DNA from 2 places in the Paenibacillus sp. NPDC056722 genome. Region 1 is predicted to be linked to the other one. Evidence: predicted binding sites of a transcription regulator. Region 1 holds the regulator's gene; the other holds the start of a gene.
The links. Region 1 encodes CtsR, which represses protease genes until heat stress. Its sites were predicted from a motif close to ATGGTCAATAAAGGTCAAACA; they were not measured.

Region 1 (9,145 bases):
CGCGGTGTTACTACTTCTTCCGAAGCAACGGCTGTGGAGGAATAACCCAATAAGCGGGCGATATGGTTATCGTCCATCAGTTCATCGTCCGACGCCCGTTTAAGCCCAGCAATAATTTCGCGGATCTTTTCCTCTTGTTCTTCCCTTGCATAGTCTCTGTACAAAAGCCATGCTTCTTCCTCTGTATTTCCGACCAGTTCTTCCATCTGCATGCTAATCAAGCGGCCTTCATTGCCCAACTCGTTGATGTAGCGTTTGATTTCCATTTTAATTCGGAGCACCATTTCCACCCGTTGGATGACTCCAACCACTTCCGCTACTGTTACAATCCCCTCGTATTCGGAGGCGGACAGGTTGGTCAGACCTTGAGTCAGTACCGCTCTGTACTTCTCCAACGTCTGAATGGCTTGATTCGCCTTCGCAAGAATGGCACCAATCTCCTTCAGAGCATAGCGGATAGAGCCTTGATAAAGCGTAATTATATTCCGGCGCTGGGAGATGGAAACCACCAGTTTCCCCGTTTGCTTAGCTACGCGCTCAGCTGTCCGGTGGCGGATACCTGTCTCAATGGAGGAGATCGAGGAGTCCGGGATTAGCTGTGTGTTGGCATACAGTATCCGCTTAAGGTCCTCGCTTAGGATTATGGCCCCATCCATCTTGGCCAGCTCATACAAATAGTTTGGCGAAAAATCGCAATTAATGGAAAATCCGCCGTCTACAACTGCCATCACCTCTGGACTGTATCCAACGACGATAAGCGCGCCGGTCTTGGCACGTAGTACGTTCTCCAGCCCTTCCCGGAAAGGTGTGCCGGGTGCCGCCAGTCTGAGCAGATCATTCATATTATCTGATAGGTTTTCTTTCATGTCCCTGTGCCCCCTAATCTAACGCGACCGATAGTGCATCTGCTACGGTACTGACGCCAATAATCTGAATATCTTGCGGGTGCTTCCAGCCCTTCATGCTCTTCTCAGGCATGATGACCCGCCGGAAGCCAAGTTTCGCGGCTTCCTTAACACGTGTTTCTGCACGCGACACGCCTCTCACCTCACCGGTAAGCCCAACCTCCCCGAAGAATACATCATACGGTTTAGTCGAAATATCCCGAAAACTGGAGGCGATGCTGACAGCCACGGCAAGATCAATCGCCGGCTCATCCAGCTTCACGCCACCAGCTACATTGAGATAGGCATCCTGATTCTGTAAGAACATGCCCATCCGTTTCTCCAGCACGGCGATGATCAGTGCCATCCGCTGGTGATCCATCCCTGTACACATTCGCCTTGGAGACGGAAAATGTGTCGCTGCGACAAGGGCTTGCAGCTCCACAAGCACCGGCCGCGTGCCCTCCATACTGGCCACAACTGTCGATCCCGCCACCCCAAGCGGGCGTTCTGACAGGAAAAGCTCGGAAGGGTTCTCGACCTCAACAAGTCCTCCCTCACCCATTTCGAAGATGCCAATCTCGTTGGTAGAACCAAAGCGGTTCTTGACCGCCCGAAGTAGCCGGTACGTATGATGGCGCTCCCCTTCGAAATACAGCACACAATCCACCATGTGTTCCAGCATTCTCGGTCCAGCGATGGCGCCCTCCTTGGTGACATGCCCTACAAGTACTGTGGCAATTCCGCGGATTTTGGCGATTCGCATGAATCTTGTCGTACATTCCCGAACCTGTGTAACACTGCCAGGTGCACTTGTAACCTCAGGCAGAAATACGGTCTGAATGGAGTCAATGACAAGGAACTGCGGCTGAATCTGTTCTATCGCTTCCTCGATGCTTTCCATGTTGGTCTCACACAGCACGTATAGCTCACCTGACAACGCCCCGAGGCGATCTGCGCGCAGACGAGTCTGGCGCACCGATTCCTCCCCAGAGATATACAGCACGCGCAGCCCCTGCGTCGTTAAAGCATGTGAGGTCTGAAGTAGTAACGTGGATTTCCCAATGCCGGGATCGCCGCCCACCAGCACCAGTGAGCCGGGAACAATGCCGCCCCCCAGGACACGGTTGAGTTCGCCAATGCCTGTCAGGATACGCGGCTCCTTGTCACTTTCTATATTTATGATCGACTGCGCTTTTTCTTTACTATGAAAAATAGGGGCGCTCATGCCCTGGGTTTTGACTACGCTTTCTGTTTCCTCCACCATGGAGTTCCATGCCTGGCAGCCCGGGCATTTTCCAAACCATTTGGGTGATTCATACCCGCATTCGGTGCAGTAAAACTTTGTTTTCGCTTTGGCCATGACTTCTCCTTACTGTCCGAACTTTTGTAAAAAACAGAATATTTCCTGCCAATAAAAGTTTACCATTTCTGTCCCTTGAACGAAAGGCCATTCCGGAAGCGATTTGCACCTGTTTCCCTTTAGGATGGGCGGTTTTCCTAAAAAGAATGCTTTCGTGCAAGTAGAAATAGCTTTGCCGTCCTCTAAGGGACGGTATCCGTTTCAGCGAGAACTATTTAAAAAAGCCCTCAATTCTCTTATCGGAGAATTGAGGGCTTTGTATAACAATTCTTATTCAGCTTCTACTTCTTTTTCCAAAGGCAGGCTTTCCGGTTTGACCTCCCGGTTAACTACAAGCTCGTTATCAACCTCATCAATGGTCAGCGAATCGCCTTTTTGGATATTGCCTTTCAGCAATTCCTCGGACAAACGGTCTTCAATATGTTTCTGGATCGCCCGACGAAGTGGACGAGCACCAAAGGCAGGATCATATCCTTCCTTGGCCAGAAACGCCTTGGCCTTATCCGTAAGAACAAAATCAACGTCATATTCACGCAGCCGCTTGCGCAGCTCGTCGGACATCAAGGTCACGATCTCGGCAATATGCTTCTCTTCCAGAGAGTGGAAGACGATGATCTCGTCAATCCGGTTCAGGAATTCAGGGCGGAAGCTCTTCTTCAGCTCTTCCATAACTTTGCCCTTCATATTGCTGTAATCTGCTCCTGCATCTTGTACAGCGGTGAAGCCCAGCGTCGAATTCTTCTTGATCGCCTGTGCTCCAACGTTGGAGGTTAGAATGATCAGTGTGTTGCGGAAGTCGACTACCCGGCCCTTAGAGTCGGTCAGACGACCGTCTTCAAGTACTTGCAGCAGAATGTTGAATACTTCCGGATGCGCCTTTTCGATCTCATCCAGCAGGACAACAGAGTAAGGTTTACGGCGTACTTTTTCGGTCAGCTGTCCACCTTCTTCATATCCTACATACCCTGGAGGAGCTCCGACCAGACGGGACGTGGAGTGCTTCTCCATGTATTCCGACATGTCGATCCGAATCACAGCATTCTCGTCGCCGAACATTGCTTCAGCTAGCGCACGAGCCAGCTCTGTCTTACCCACACCAGTTGGTCCAAGGAAGATAAAGGAGCCCATTGGACGCTTCGGATCTTTCAGACCCGCACGTGCCCGGCGGAGTGCCCGGCTCACAGCCTTCACGGCTTCATCCTGGCCGATGACACGTTCATGAAGCAGAGCTTCCATGTTCAGCAAGCGGTCCGTCTCTTCTTCTTTCAGCTTGCTGACCGGAATGCCGGTCCAGCTAGCCACAACCTGTGCGATATCCTCAGGCGTAACCTCGGAATCGGTACGGCCTTGTTTTTCTTTCCACTGGTTCTTAGTGGTATCCAGTTCCTCACGGATTTTCTGTTCAGTGTCACGCAGCGCAGCCGCTTTTTCAAACTCCTGGCTTTGTACCGCAGCATCCTTCTCTTTGCGGATATCATCCAAGCGGCTTTCCAGTTCCTTCAGATTCGGCGGAATCGTGTAGGAGTTGAGTCTTACCTTGGAGCCCGCTTCGTCGATCAGGTCGATTGCTTTGTCCGGAAGGAACCGGTCTGGAATGTAACGGTCAGACAACTTAACAGCTTCTACAATCGCTTGATCCGTAATCTTCACACGGTGGTGAGCTTCATAACGGTCGCGAAGTCCGAACAGAATCTGTACAGCTTCCTCTGGAGAAGGCTGATCCACCGTAATCGGTTGGAAGCGGCGCTCCAGGGCAGCATCTTTCTCAATATATTTGCGGTATTCGTCCAGCGTCGTTGCCCCGATGCACTGCAGCTCTCCACGGGCCAAGGCCGGTTTCAAGATGTTGGAGGCATCAATGGCACCTTCCGCGCCACCTGCACCAATCAGAGTATGCAACTCGTCGATGAAGAGCACGATGTTACCCGCTTGGCGAATCTCGTCCATAATTTTCTTCAGGCGGTCTTCGAACTCACCGCGGTATTTTGTACCGGCCACTACGGAACCCATGTCCAGGGTCATGACACGTTTGTCGCGCAGGGTCTCGGGAATTTCATTGTTGATGATCTTTTGTGCCAAGCCTTCGGCAATAGCTGTCTTACCAACCCCTGGCTCACCAATCAACACCGGGTTGTTCTTAGTACGACGGCTGAGCACCTGAATTACGCGCTCAATTTCTTTGCTCCGGCCGATAACCGGGTCAAGGTTGCCGTCCTTAGCGTATGCCGTCAAATCACGGGCCAGACCATCCAGCGTTGGTGTGCTGACATTAGCTGGAGTACCGGTGTGGCTAGAAGCCGCCTCACTGCTGCCCAGAAGCTGCAGCACTTGCTGGCGGGCCTTGTTCAGGCTAATGCCCAGATTGTTAAGTACACGGGCAGCTACGCCCTCGCCTTCACGGATAAGCCCGAGCAGGATATGCTCCGTGCCGACATACGTGTGACCCAGCTTGCGGGCTTCGTCCATCGACAGCTCGATAACTTTTTTGGCGCGAGGAGTATAAGCAATGTTCGTAGGCTGCTCTTGGCCTCTGCCAATCAGTGTTTCCACTTCGTCCTGAATCTTCTCAAGACCCAGACCCAAACCGATTAATGCTTTTGCGGCAATTCCGTCTCCTTCGCGAATAAGCCCAAGCAAAATATGTTCTGTCCCAATATTGTTGTGTCCCAAACGAACGGCTTCTTCCTGCGCCAAAGCAAGCACTTTTTGTGCGCGTTCCGTAAATCTTCCAAACATCATATCTCCTGCACCTCCATGAATATTAAATATCTATAATTAATGTTGTGATCCCAATGTTTCGCGGAGCAGCTTCGCCCGATACATATCGCGTTCGGTGGATGTCATCTCGTCGCCAAACATTTTCTGCAAAAATCCAGGCTGTGTCTTGACATTCAGCTCGTTGAGCACGGAGAGCGATGGCCCTTCCAGGATACCCAGATCAACCCCAAGCCGGACATCCGACAGACGTTGAGCGGATTCCTTCAGTTCCATCACTGCTGCATAGGACAAAATACCGTAAGAACGCATCACCCGGTCGGTAATCCGCAGCGCTGAATCGGCCAGCAGACGCTCACGGGCATTTCGTTCATGCTCGATAATCTGTGTCACTACGCTGTGCAGGTTCTCTATGATTTCACTTTCAGTTTGTCCAAGGGTGATTTGATTGGAGATCTGAAAGATGTTCCCTACTGCTTCGCTACCTTCACCATAAATTCCTCTTACGGTCAATCCCACCTGATTCACAGCTGAGAGAATGCGATTAATCTGATGCGTCATGACGAGAGCTGGCAAGTGCAGCATCACGGATGCCCTGAGACCTGTTCCAACATTTGTTGGACAGCTAGTGAGGTATCCTCTTTTATCATCAAAAGCATAATTGACTGAAGCCTCAAAGATATCGTCAATGGCTGCGGCGCGCTCCCATGCTTCCTTGACATGGAGTCCGGGGAAAAGGCACTGAATCCGCAGATGATCCTCTTCGTTGATCATAATGCTGACCGACTCATCGTCGTTCAGAATCACGGCTCCGCCGCGAGAATCATTGGCGAGGTTAGGGCTGATGAGATGCTTCTCCACCAGTACCTTCTTATCCAGTTCCTCCAGATCATCCAGCCTCAATAGCTGAAAGGTGCCAAAATCTGCTGCAGCCTCTCCTTGAAACACAGGACTAAGCTGCTCTAATACCTCTTCCGACTGCTCCAGCGATGCAAGCAGAGGGAAAGGGAGATGCTGCAAATTGCGGGCAATTCGCATACGACTGCTGATGACAATCTCAGAATGATCACCGTCGCTGCGCATCCAGTCACTAAGTGCTTTTTCGGTAAAACGGAGACTTGACATGTCATATCCCCCCTATATATCAAAGACTTTACTCTTGTGCGATTTCTTTTTCAAGTTCACGAATCTGATCCCGCAAATGGGCCGCGGTTTCGAACTCTTCCTGGGTGATGCTCTGCTGCAACTGCAGCTTCAGTTCGTCGATTTGACGTCTGAAGACAATCCGTGCTCCGGCGCGTTTCGGAATCTTGCCCACATGCGCCGTGCTGCCATGCACACGCTTAAACAGCGGGTCCAAGGCACTGTTGAAATACTTGTAACAAGAGCTACAGCCGAAGCGGCCAAGTTTACTGAACTGGGAATAAGTCATTCCGCAATTTTCGCACTGGAGACTTTGTGTGGTCTTCGCTGCCGCAGTCTTCTCCTTACCTGCCCCTTCGAGATCAAGCAGACCAGAGAGCAAACTGTGAATGGAGAAGCCTCCGGCTGTTCCCGGAATCAGTTCTCCCTTTTCCCGCGCACAGCTCTCACAAATATGAAATTCCGTCTTCTCCCCATTCACGATCTTAGTAAAATGGAGCGTTGCCGGCTTGGCGCCACATTCCTGGCATAACATAAGGTAAAGTCCCTCCCTTAGGATTGACGTTTATTTGCCCAATAAAGAGATTAGCATGGCCTTCATAAGCTTGGCACGAATCTCATCCCGGTACGGAAGCTTAACCGTCAGGCATTCCCGGGAAATGGCAGCACGCATAAGACATGCTTCCCGCTGGGTTAGAAAACGGGCTTCCTCCAGCTGATAAATTAGCCCCTCGGCAGTATTTTGATCAATTCCGGCCCCAATCGTATGATTCAGATGGGTATGCAAGGCCACATTCTGAGGTAACTCAAAACGCTGAATCCGGATATAACCGCCGCCTCCGCGTTTGCTCTCCACGATGTAACCTTTTTGAAGAGTAAAGCGTGTACTGATGACATAGTTGATCTGTGACGGCACGCATGAGAACTGGTCCGCCAGGTCATTTCGCTGGATTTCCACCGTACCTTCGGGACTTTCATGCAAAATATTCTTCAGATATTGTTCGATAATATCGGAGATATTACGCATCACTCATCCTCCAGTATTCCAATCTTGATGTTGCAATATTGCCACTCGAAAGAATGTCAACAGTCCGGTCAAAGCGGTCTTTAAAGAACTTACCCAACTACGAAACGGCGAATCCTGACCGTCATAGCCACTTCATACTACGGTACAGACACTATAGTGTGACCTAAGCGTTCGAAATTACATACCTTGTAAGTCAGTGGGAAGTTCAAAACACCTCTTGTTTTGGCTTGCGTTGACTTTGACTTTCTTTGACTTTTTTAATATTATAACATATTTTTTTGCAATGCCAAGTGGCTACTCTTATTTTTTACAAAATGCGATCATTGTATTCGAAGCTTGAGCGTAAAATCACACCTTTTGGGGTGTAAAAAGCTCCTTCACAGCGACTGCCATGAAAGAGCTTGGTTCTTGTATCAATGATTAGGATTAGAAAAAGTCAAACAATGCTGTCTTCTGTGCCGGGATGATATCCTCAAGCCACTGTACTTCTGTATCACTTCCGGTTAACCTTCCTACCTTGGCCATTTCCGCGGGACGTTTATAGCCTAGCAGTAGTATCGTCAAAGTTCCAATATCGAGGACCACATCTCCTTGTGAGCGCTCACCTTCGATCTTTTCCAGGAACGCCGTCCCTTGGTCAGTAACCTGCCATTCCCAAAGTCCATGATTCCACGGCGCATGCTGATCCTCAATAAATAGCTTTAACTGACGGGAAGAAGCTAGTCCACTGAAAGAATACTCCTCTACAAAAGCCTTGGCATTCACAATACGGCCCATAAAATAAGGATGATTCTCCTGGGTTATTCGAGGATCCGGCAGCAGGAAAGGCAGAATATCATCACTTGGCACAAACTTTAGAGCTGCTCCAGTCACCATAGAGTCATGATTAGCCAGGAAGGTCCATAGTGCTTGACGCGAGGCTTCATTCAAATAAACAAACTCTCTAATGATCAGTTCTCTATTCTCCAACCTATACAGGATATAACCTTCTGCATCACCCTCTGGTGAATAAAAGACTGCATGATGTGTATTCTCATTCAGGACGGAGTGTTCCCACCAGTCTTTGCTTCGAACGAGAGTTCCGTTATATTGGGTGGCAAAACGCTCATATAATGGTTCAAGCTTCTCAAGATCCTCTCGCACATCGCGGCGGACAATTCCTTTAACATCGATTTTTCGAGGAAACTTCGAGACAGGAATAGTATAATTCTTGGTCTCACAATAAATTTCCCAGCCAAACTTACGATAGAACGGGATCAGGAAAGGATGCAAAAAGGATAAGGTTTGTCCAGCTTCATTCATGGTCTCCAGCGTATGGGACAACAATTTGGCTACAAGTCCTTGTCTGCGGTTCTCCGGCCATGTGGATACACCTGCAATTCCCCCCATAGACACGGTACGGCCTTGTAAGTTGACCTCTAATGGAAGCAGCGTTAGCATGGCGCTAAGCGCCCCGTTCTCAAAGATTCCCCAAATCCGTTCCGGCTTGAATCTTTCTTGTCCCTTTTCTTTGTCTTCGGTGGAAAGTTTATACTGAAAAGCATATTGGGATAAGCTTACGCTATCCTCAAATTCAGTGGAATTCAATTGCCTGATCTCCATTAACTCACCTCATCTGTACGATAATCGATCTAATGTGAGTATACAGGCATCCGACCTTCATTGCTAACTCAAAGAAAAAATCTAATATATTAACAACTTATCCACAGACCCAGACCTCAAAGTTTTCTCTACAAGGATTAAATTTCAACAAACCCAAGAGTTATCCCCGAATTACCGGATTTTATCCACATATTCAAGTTTTTATCCACAAAAACCGTGTATTACTCAGCTTTTCACTTGACGATCCAATATAAATGTGCATTGTATCCACAAAAATGTGACGATCAATCTCACGATATTGTGTCCACATGTGCGTAAGTTTTCTGTCTTTTTCTGAATTTATCCACAACATTTCCACAGGTCTGCACAACGCAAAAAACCATTGTTGAAATACTCAACAATGGTTTAAAT
Region 2 (9,145 bases), on a different contig from region 1:
TGGAGCTCAGTACGGATTTCAGGTTGTGGAAGATTTCCGCACCAACGCGAAGAGCTTCTTTGAAGCTTGGAGCGCCTACAGGAAGAACCATGAACTCTTGAACGTCGATGTTGTTGTCAGCATGCTCACCACCGTTGATGATGTTCATCATTGGTACTGGAAGAGCTTTAGCGTTGAATCCGCCAAGGTATACATACAAAGGTACATCCAAAGCGTCAGCAGCTGCGCGAGCTACAGCCATGGATACAGCCAAGATAGCGTTAGCGCCGAGTTTACCTTTGTTTGGAGTACCATCAAGGGCGATCATCAATTTGTCGATACCCAGTTGGTCAAGAGCGTCCATACCGATAACTTCTGGAGCGATCAGCTCATTTACGTTCTCAACAGCTTTCAGAACGCCTTTACCGAGGTAACGGGATTTGTCACCATCACGAAGTTCTACAGCTTCGTGTGCACCAGTGGAAGCGCCGGAAGGAACGATAGCGCGGCCTTTAGCACCGGATTCCAGGTAAACGTCAACCTCTACAGTTGGGTTACCGCGGGAGTCAAGGACCTCACGAGCATATACGTCAGAAATAATAGTCATGTTAGTTAATCTCCTTTTATCGTTGGTATAGTCTTAATCTTGCTTTATTAAACGTTCCAGCGCCGGGTGAAGCTTACTTGCGGCTGGCAATCATGGATTGTCCGGTCATTTCCGCAGGTTGCGGAAGGCCCATCAGATCCAGAATAGTTGGTGCTACATCCGCCAGAATGCCGGAATCGCGCAGTACAACATTTTCATCGGTGAGGATGAACGGTACAGGATTGGTAGTGTGCGCCGTGAACGGACGACCGTCCTCGTCAAACACCATATCCGCATTACCGTGGTCGGCGATAATAATCGCTACGCCGCCCTTGGCAACAACCGCGTCTACTACCTTACCTACGCACTCATCTGTTACTTCGACAGCCTTGATGGTCGGCTCCAGCATGCCAGAGTGTCCAACCATGTCAGGATTGGCGAAGTTCAAGATAATAGCATCTTGTCTATCGGCTTCGATTTCCGCTACGCAGGCTGCAGCCACTTCGTATGCGCTCATCTCCGGCTTCAAGTCATAGGTTGCTACCTTCGGCGAATTAATCAGAATACGGGTCTCCCCAGGAAGCTCTTCATCGCGGCCGCCGCTGAAGAAGAAAGTCACGTGCGGATACTTTTCAGTCTCTGCAATGCGCAATTGCTTCTTGTTATTCTGCACTAGCACTTCACCTAACGTGTTGTCCAGGTTCTTCGGCGCGTAGGCTACGTATCCTTGCACCGTTTCGCTGAATGTCGTCAGGCATACGAAATGCAGTCCTTGCGGGAACAACGGACCCCGGTCGAAACCGCGGAAATCCGCATTGGTGAAGACTTGCGACAGTTGAATGGCACGGTCTGGACGGAAGTTAAGGAATACGACGGAATCGCCGCTCTCTACCGTTGTCAGAGGCTTGCCTTCGCTGTCCACAATTACACTTGGCTCAACAAATTCATCATATACAGAATTCTGATAAGATGAAGTGATTGCTTGCAGTGCATCTGTGTATTTCGGGCCTTCGCCATAAACCATTGCACGGTAAGCTTTCTCTACCCGTTCCCAACGTTTGTCGCGGTCCATCGCGAAGTAACGTCCAGATACGGTAGCGATATGGCCTACACCAACTTCTTCGATCTTAGCCAGCAGGTCCTTAATGAACTTCTGACCACTATCAGGCGCTACGTCGCGGCCATCCATGAAGGCATGGATGTACACATCGTGCATATCTTCCTTCTTCGCCAGATCAAGCATCGCGAACAAGTGTTGAATATGGCTATGTACCCCTCCGTCGGATACAAGCGCGTACAGATGAAGCTTTTTACCGGTTGTTTTAGCATTTCTTACAGCCGCAACAAGCGTCTCGTTATCGAAGAATTCTCCGTCACGAATCGATTTGTCAATACGGGTAAGATCCTGGTATACGATCCGGCCGGCACCAATGTTAAGGTGACCCACTTCAGAATTCCCCATTTGTCCTTCCGGCAGACCCACAGCTTCACCGCAAGCGGTTAGTGTGGTGTTCGGATATTGCTTAAGATAACGGTCATAGTTGGGCTTGTTGGCTTGGGCAACAGCGTTGCCTTCATCCGTACCGCGCAGACCGAAACCGTCCATGATAATAAGAGCTACAGGTCTTGGTGCTGACATTATTACTTCGCCCCCTCAACCAGGGACACGAAGGAATCAGGCTGCAGACTGGCACCGCCGACGAGAGCGCCGTCGATGTCGCTTTGACCCATGTACTCCGTTACATTCTCAGGCTTCACACTGCCGCCGTATTGAATGCGAACCGCTTCAGCTGTTGCTTCATCATACAGACCTTTTACAAGGCTGCGGATGTAGGCAATAACTTCATTAGCGTCCTCGGAAGTAGAGGATTTACCTGTACCAATGGCCCAGATCGGCTCATAAGCGATAACCACTTTAGCTGCTTGCTCAGCGCTAAGGCCTTGGAATGCAGCTTCAGTTTGAACTTTACAAACGTCTTTAGTTTGGTCAGCTTCACGCTCTTCGAGCTTTTCGCCTACACAAACGATTGGAGTAATGCCGTGACGGAATGCTGCGTGCAGCTTCTTGTTCACGATTTCGTCTGTCTCGCCAAAATAAGCACGACGCTCGGAGTGGCCGATGATAACATAATCCACACCAAGATCGCTAAGCATTACGCCGCTGATCTCGCCTGTGTAAGCTCCGTTATCTTCGAAGTGCAGGTTTTGTGCACCAATCTTGATGTTAGTACCTTTTACTGCTGCTACCAAAGCAGGCAGGTTAGTGAATGGAGCGCAGATTACAGTCTCTACGCCTTCTACTTCCGCTTTGCCTTTGATGTCGGCGATAAAGCTTTCCGCCTCCGGAACAGTTTTGAACATTTTCCAGTTGCCGGCGATAATAGGTGTTCTCATGGCTTGGTTGCCTCCTTCTACGTCTTACTTATCGTTAAGTGCTTCTACGCCAGGAAGAGCCTTGCCTTCCATGAATTCCAGGGATGCGCCGCCGCCAGTGGAGATGTGATCCATTTTGTCAGCCAGATGGAACTTCTCTGCTGCCGCTGCGGAATCACCACCACCGATTACAGTGTAACCTTCTGTAGTTGCGCAAGCATTAGCTACTGCAAGTGTACCTTCAGCAAACTTGTCGATTTCGAATACGCCCATAGGACCGTTCCATACAACCAGCTTGGAGTTTTTGATTACATCTGCATAGATTTCGCGGGTTTTTGGTCCGATATCAAGACCTTCCCAGCCTTCTGGAATTTCATTGAAAGGAACAATCTTCGTGTTAGCATCGGCACCGAATTTGTCGGCTACTACAACGTCAACTGGAAGCAAGAAGTTCTTGCCAAGCGCTTTTGCTTTCTCGATGAATCCAAGGGCAACATCCAATTTCTCGTTGTCCACCAAGGAAATACCGATCTCGAATCCCAATGCTTTGGTGAAGGTGTAGGACAAGCCGCCACCGATCAGGACATTGTCAGCCAGTGTCAGCAGGTTGTCGATCACGTCGATTTTGTCTTTTACTTTGGAACCGCCGATAATGGCAGTGAAAGGACGTTCCGGATTGGACAGTGCTTTGCCAAGTACGGACAATTCTTTCTCCATGAGCAGACCAGATACCGCTGGAAGGAAGTGAGCGATGCCTTCTGTAGATGCATGTGCACGGTGAGCCGCGCCAAATGCGTCATTCACGAACAGGTCAGCCAGTTCTGCAAACTGCTTAGCCAGTTCAGGATCGTTCTTCTCTTCACCTGGGTAGAAACGTACATTCTCAAGTACGAGAACGTCGCCTTCGCCCAGTTCAGCGATTTTAGCTTTAACGGCTTCGCCAACTGCTTCATCTGCTTTTGCCACTGGTTTGCCAAGCAGCTCGGACAGACGCTCAGCAGCAGCTGTCAAACGCAAGGAATCTACGAATTCACCTTTAGGACGGCCCATGTGGCTGGCCAGAATGACCTTTGCACCGTTCTCGATCAGGTATTTAATCGTAGGAAGCGTTTCACGGATACGAGTATCATCTGTAATTTTACCATCTTCTACAGGAACATTGAAATCGACGCGTACGAATACGCGTTTACCCTTTACTTCTACATCACGTACACTCTTTTTGTTCATGACAGTTTCCTCCACACCCATAGTTTATCCGAACAGGAATTACAAGGAATGCATTTAGAAAGAGCGGAAACAAGGAACTTCTGTTTCCGCTCTATAGATAATGCTTATATAAAAGTGATATTACTTAGCGATTTTTGCGAAGTGCTCCAAAGTACGAACCAATTGAGCAGTGTAGGACATTTCATTGTCATACCAAGCAACGGTTTTAACCAGTTGTTTGTCGCCAACAGTCAATACTTTAGTTTGTGTAGCATCGAACAGGGAACCGAAAGTGATACCCTTAACGTCGGAAGATACGATTTCATCTTCAGTGTAGCCATAAGTTTCTGGATCAGAAGCTTCTTTCATAGCTGCGTTCAGTTCTTCAACAGTTACGCTCTTCTCAAGTACAGTTACCAGCTCAGTCAGGGAACCTGTAGCTACTGGAACGCGTTGAGCAGCGCCGTCGAGTTTGCCTTTCAGCTCTGGAATAACCAGACCGATCGCTTTAGCAGCACCGGTAGTGTTAGGGATGATGTTCTCAGCAGCTGCACGTGCGCGTCTGAAGTCACCTTTGGAGTGAGGAGCATCCAAAGTGTTTTGGTCGCCAGTGTAAGCGTGAATTGTAGTCATCAAGCCTTCAACGATACCGAACTTGTCGTTCAGAACTTTAGCCATTGGAGCTAGGCAGTTCGTTGTGCAAGAAGCACCGGAGATAACAGTTTCAGTACCATCAAGGATGTCATGGTTAACGTTGTAAACGATAGTTTTCATATCGCCAGTAGCTGGAGCAGAGATAACTACTTTCTTAGCTCCGCCTTTCAAGTGCTTCTCAGCTGCTTCTTTAGTTGTGAAGAAGCCTGTGCACTCCAGTACGATGTCAACGCCAAGGTCGCCCCAAGGCAATTCTTCTGGGTTGCGGTTCGCAAGAACCTTAACTTCTTTACCGTTTACTTTGAAGAATCCATCATGCACTTCAACATCGCCTTTGAAAGTGCCTTGAGTTGTATCATATTTAAGCAAATGAGCAAGCATCTTAGCGTCAGTCAAGTCATTGATTGCTACCACTTCGATACCTTCTACATTTTGAATACGGCGGAAAGCAAGGCGGCCAATACGTCCAAAACCGTTAATACCTACTTTTACACTCATTGAATAGTTCCTCCTAGATTTCGTTTTATTTATTCAAGACAGGCCGTAAAGCTTGTCATGACAACAATATTAAGTATAATGCAAAATAATTAACGTTGCTCCCCATTTTCTGTAAAACTATAAAGGAAGCTGTAATTCACTGTCGATTTCTCTGCCAATCTCCACCGCAGCGGCCTCATCGGTAATCAGAATATCCTCCTGCCCAAAACGAAGCATCGCATGAATGGCTTTGGCCTTGCGTTTGCCGCCGGCAATTCCGACGACGACTTCCGTCCGCATGATATCCTCCAGACGCAGTCCCATTGTGAGCATGGTGTGAACCACCTTGCCCTCTTCATTGAAGTAATAACCAAAAGATTCGGCTACCGCCCCTTCTCCTTGGATCTCGTCCACTGTGGCTTCATCCAGATTACGGCGGCGGGTCATCTCCAGGGCGTCACCGATACCGTGCACGATGATACGTGAGCGGCGGATGATGCCGACGATCTCTCCAATATTGGAGTCCAGTCCGAGGGACTGATAAGCATCCTCGCTGAGCAAATCCGGTACATGTAGCAGCCGGTAGTTTGCGCCTACCCGTTTGGCCATCGTGGATGCGATGGTATTCGCTTGAATCTCCATACTCTCTCCCAGCCCTCCGCGCGCCGGTACAAACCAGGCGTTCTTATAGGAATGGGATAGCGGGGGGGACAACTGATCGGCCATCTCGGCTAGCGTTGAGCCGCCTGTAACGGCAATGGTATCGTCTGAACGCAGTACACCGAGTAACGCCTTGGCGCCAGCGCGTCCAAGCTCTCGTTTGGTGAACGGTGACGACTCGCAGTCACCCGGTACTATGATAACTTTACTAAGACCATAGGTTGTGCGGATTTTCTCTTCCAGATCATCCAGGCCGAACAGGCTCTTGGCGATCGGCTCCAGCAGGTCAAGCAGTCTGCGACCGGCATCGCTAATGCGCATGCCTACGCTCTCGATCTCAATGAGCCCTTGCGATTTCAGAAGATCCGTCTCGGCACGCAGCACCCGCTCCGTCATATCAAGGGAAGCGGCCAGCGTTCTGCGCCCAATAATATCGGACAACATGATCTGATGAAGAATCGTGTACCGTCTCTTAAGGGTTTCCATGAGATCAGGCAGAAGCTGCTTTTGGATTTCCAATAAATTACGCATGCTTTCACTCCTGCAACTTCGTCTTTCTCTATTCCCTTGTTCATGGTCTTAAAACGTCCCGGGTTAACTTTTTAAGTCCCACCCCTATTCTAACCAAATTTCGCAGGGAGCGCAAGTCTTCCGAGAGTAGAATTCACAACCTCTTTTCAACTTATACATATATCACGGGATGTAAGGGCTTTACCGCATCTATATTGCTTGTTCTGCAGCGAGGGCGGGCTTGTACCATTTCCATCCGATACCCATGGGAAATAAAGATTCTAACGCTTTGATATTAATACATTGCAATTGTAACCTTCTTGTATTATAATAATTTCTGTTGCGCCCGTGGTCCAATGGATATGACGTAGGCCTCCGAAGCCTGAGATCCAAGTTCGATTCTTGGCGGGCGCGCCACTAATTTTAACAGCTTTATTTGTAAGTTCTATAGTGTTCTTAACCAAAGTGCCATGATGTGGCTCTTTTTTTTGCAACTAAGTTTGACTTTCTTTGACTTTTTGTTTGAATTTGTTTATCATGTGGTTATTACGGTAAGAGTAAAAAATGAACACATTCGAAGAGCCAATACCAAGGAGGTTTTCCACGTGAGTTATATCCCAATGGTAGTAGAACAGAGCAACCGCGGTGAACGCGCTTATGACATCTATTCCCGCTTGCTGAAGGACCGCATCATTTTCCTCGGAACGGAGGTTAATGACGTGGTGGCCAATTCCATCATCGCCCAAATGCTGTTCCTGGCAGCTGAGGACCCGGAGAAGGATATTCACCTTTATGTGAACAGTCCTGGCGGATCAATCACTGCTGGTATGGCTATATTTGATACAATGCAATACATCAAGCCTGACGTTTCCACCATTTGTGTGGGCATGGCTGCTTCTATGGGAGCTTTCCTGTTGAACGCCGGTGCTAAAGGCAAGCGTTTTGCGCTTCCGAACAGCGAGATCATGATTCACCAGCCGCTGGGCGGTGCTCAGGGACAGGCAACGGATATCGAAATCCGCGCCCGTCGTATCCTGAAGCTGCGTGACAAGCTGAACCGTATCCTGTCCGAACGTACTGGCCAACCGCTGGAGCGTATTGAGAAGGATACTGACCGTGACTACTTCATGAGCGCTGCTGATGCTGCCGAGTACGGTATTGTTGACAAAGTGATTGAGAAGACACTGGTTCCTGGAGTTTAATTCTCCTGAGCATGCAAAAGCCCCTGAATCTGCGCTGCAGATCCAGGGGCTTTTTTTACATATTCGATCGGACTTTATGCTCTTATCCTACGTCTGTTAATCAGTACAGCATTCCGTACCCGAGTCCATCCAGTTTGCTCGCAATCACCCGATATCCCCGTCCATTGGGATGAAGATGGTCAATCGATAGCAAACCTCGCTCGTTGCCGGCGAACTCACCGTAGATCGAAGCGAAACCTACTACCCGGCTGCTGTAACCAGAAGCATACTGGTTAAATTGACGTACCCATGCTGTCGCTTCCTCTACTTGGGGGTAGGGATTATACAATCCCACGATTCTTATGATATAAGGCTCCCGTGTACCCGCCTTCAATTGTCCAAGCGAGTTCATGATGCCGCCGAAGTTCTGCCTACATTCCTGCAATGATTTTTGCAGAACCCTGGGTGAAATCCCATTAGGGCCTGACCCCGACTTTGCTGCACGGATTAGGTCATTGCCGCCGATAGATATCGTGATAATGTCCGCTTCCCGCACCGATTGCCGGAAGACGTTGCTTCTACGCAGACGTTGTTCCAGTTCAGCTGTAGTCATCCCATTAACACCCAGATTGGACGAGGCCACGAAGGAACCCAGCCTGGACTCCGCCGTTCTGCGGTATACTGGCACAAATCCATTGCCCGGCAACGCCCCAAATCCGGTCGTCAAGGAATCACCCAGCGCTGTATACTGAAAGCTCATAACTCTCCCTCCCCGCTCTATGCTGGACCTCTATGTATCATATGAGCCTTGCATAGAATAGGTAACGGGGAGGTGTCCTTGGCTCTATTTTAAAGCGGAAAACGGGCTACCCCCATTCGGTAACAACTCCTTGAAAGTGAAGGCGAATTCAGGGAATCCGGCAGCGTATGGAGTGTATTCATAAAGTTGGAAAAAGATAACGACCTTACCGTCTTTCAAATAGTAACTTTGCTCCGTATTCAGGCCTGTGAAGCCGCCAAAATAACTTTCATCAGCTTTGAATCGCTGGCTCAGCTTGGTGTTCAGGTCTTTCTTGTAATTGGGATTAGCGCCGAACAGATCACGCAAGAGCAGCTGTTTCCCATCTTTCAAAGAAAAGGTAAAGGCCTGACGGTAGGACATACCATGCGCGCCCCCGCTATAACCATACTGATTCAGCAGAACACTCAGCACACCATTTTGATTGTAGGTCACCGCATATCCTGCATCATATTCATAGGGAGGGCTCTGTTCGTCCCTGTCTGCGATGTCTGCTTCGGCCCCAGCCGCGAATCTCATGGTCGACTGCTTGAGTGCAGCGTTGATTTTCTGTTGCACATCCGTATTAGCTAGCCCGCTTATCTGTGGGTAATCGAGGTTGATGACTGCCCCCTTATCCTCACTACCCTTGGCATAATTCGCCGTGGTGATTTTCAGTGCATTCTGCGGACTGACCATAAGGTTCAGGCGGCCAGAGGGGGCGTTCCAGTCACCTTTATA

Region 2: clpP (ATP-dependent Clp endopeptidase proteolytic subunit ClpP) is a predicted target of CtsR. The motif match lies at 6,943-6,963, and genes of this name have one in related genera.

What each region holds. Positions count from the first base shown of each region.
Region 1 covers NZ_JBHTYV010000018.1:58,010-67,154, forward strand. The annotation lists gene disA (DNA integrity scanning diadenylate cyclase DisA) at 1-866, opposite strand, end outside; gene radA (DNA repair protein RadA) at 880-2,247, opposite strand; gene clpC (ATP-dependent protease ATP-binding subunit ClpC) at 2,518-4,986, opposite strand; gene mcsB (protein-arginine kinase McsB) at 5,023-6,087, opposite strand; gene mcsA (protein-arginine kinase activator protein McsA) at 6,116-6,640, opposite strand; gene ACFRAM_RS26790 (CtsR family transcriptional regulator) at 6,671-7,132, opposite strand; gene ACFRAM_RS26795 (GNAT family N-acetyltransferase) at 7,559-8,734, opposite strand.
Region 2 covers NZ_JBHTYV010000023.1:6,062-15,206, forward strand. The annotation lists gene eno (phosphopyruvate hydratase) at 1-586, opposite strand, end outside; gene gpmI (2,3-bisphosphoglycerate-independent phosphoglycerate mutase) at 660-2,204, opposite strand; gene tpiA (triose-phosphate isomerase) at 2,207-2,959, opposite strand; gene ACFRAM_RS27895 (phosphoglycerate kinase) at 2,984-4,165, opposite strand; gene gap (type I glyceraldehyde-3-phosphate dehydrogenase) at 4,286-5,296, opposite strand; gene ACFRAM_RS27905 (sugar-binding transcriptional regulator) at 5,414-6,466, opposite strand; tRNA gene ACFRAM_RS27910 (tRNA-Arg) at 6,788-6,862, shown strand; gene clpP (ATP-dependent Clp endopeptidase proteolytic subunit ClpP) at 7,051-7,647, shown strand; gene ACFRAM_RS27920 (GDSL-type esterase/lipase family protein) at 7,748-8,386, opposite strand; gene ACFRAM_RS27925 (PdaC/SigV domain-containing protein) at 8,471-9,145, opposite strand, start outside.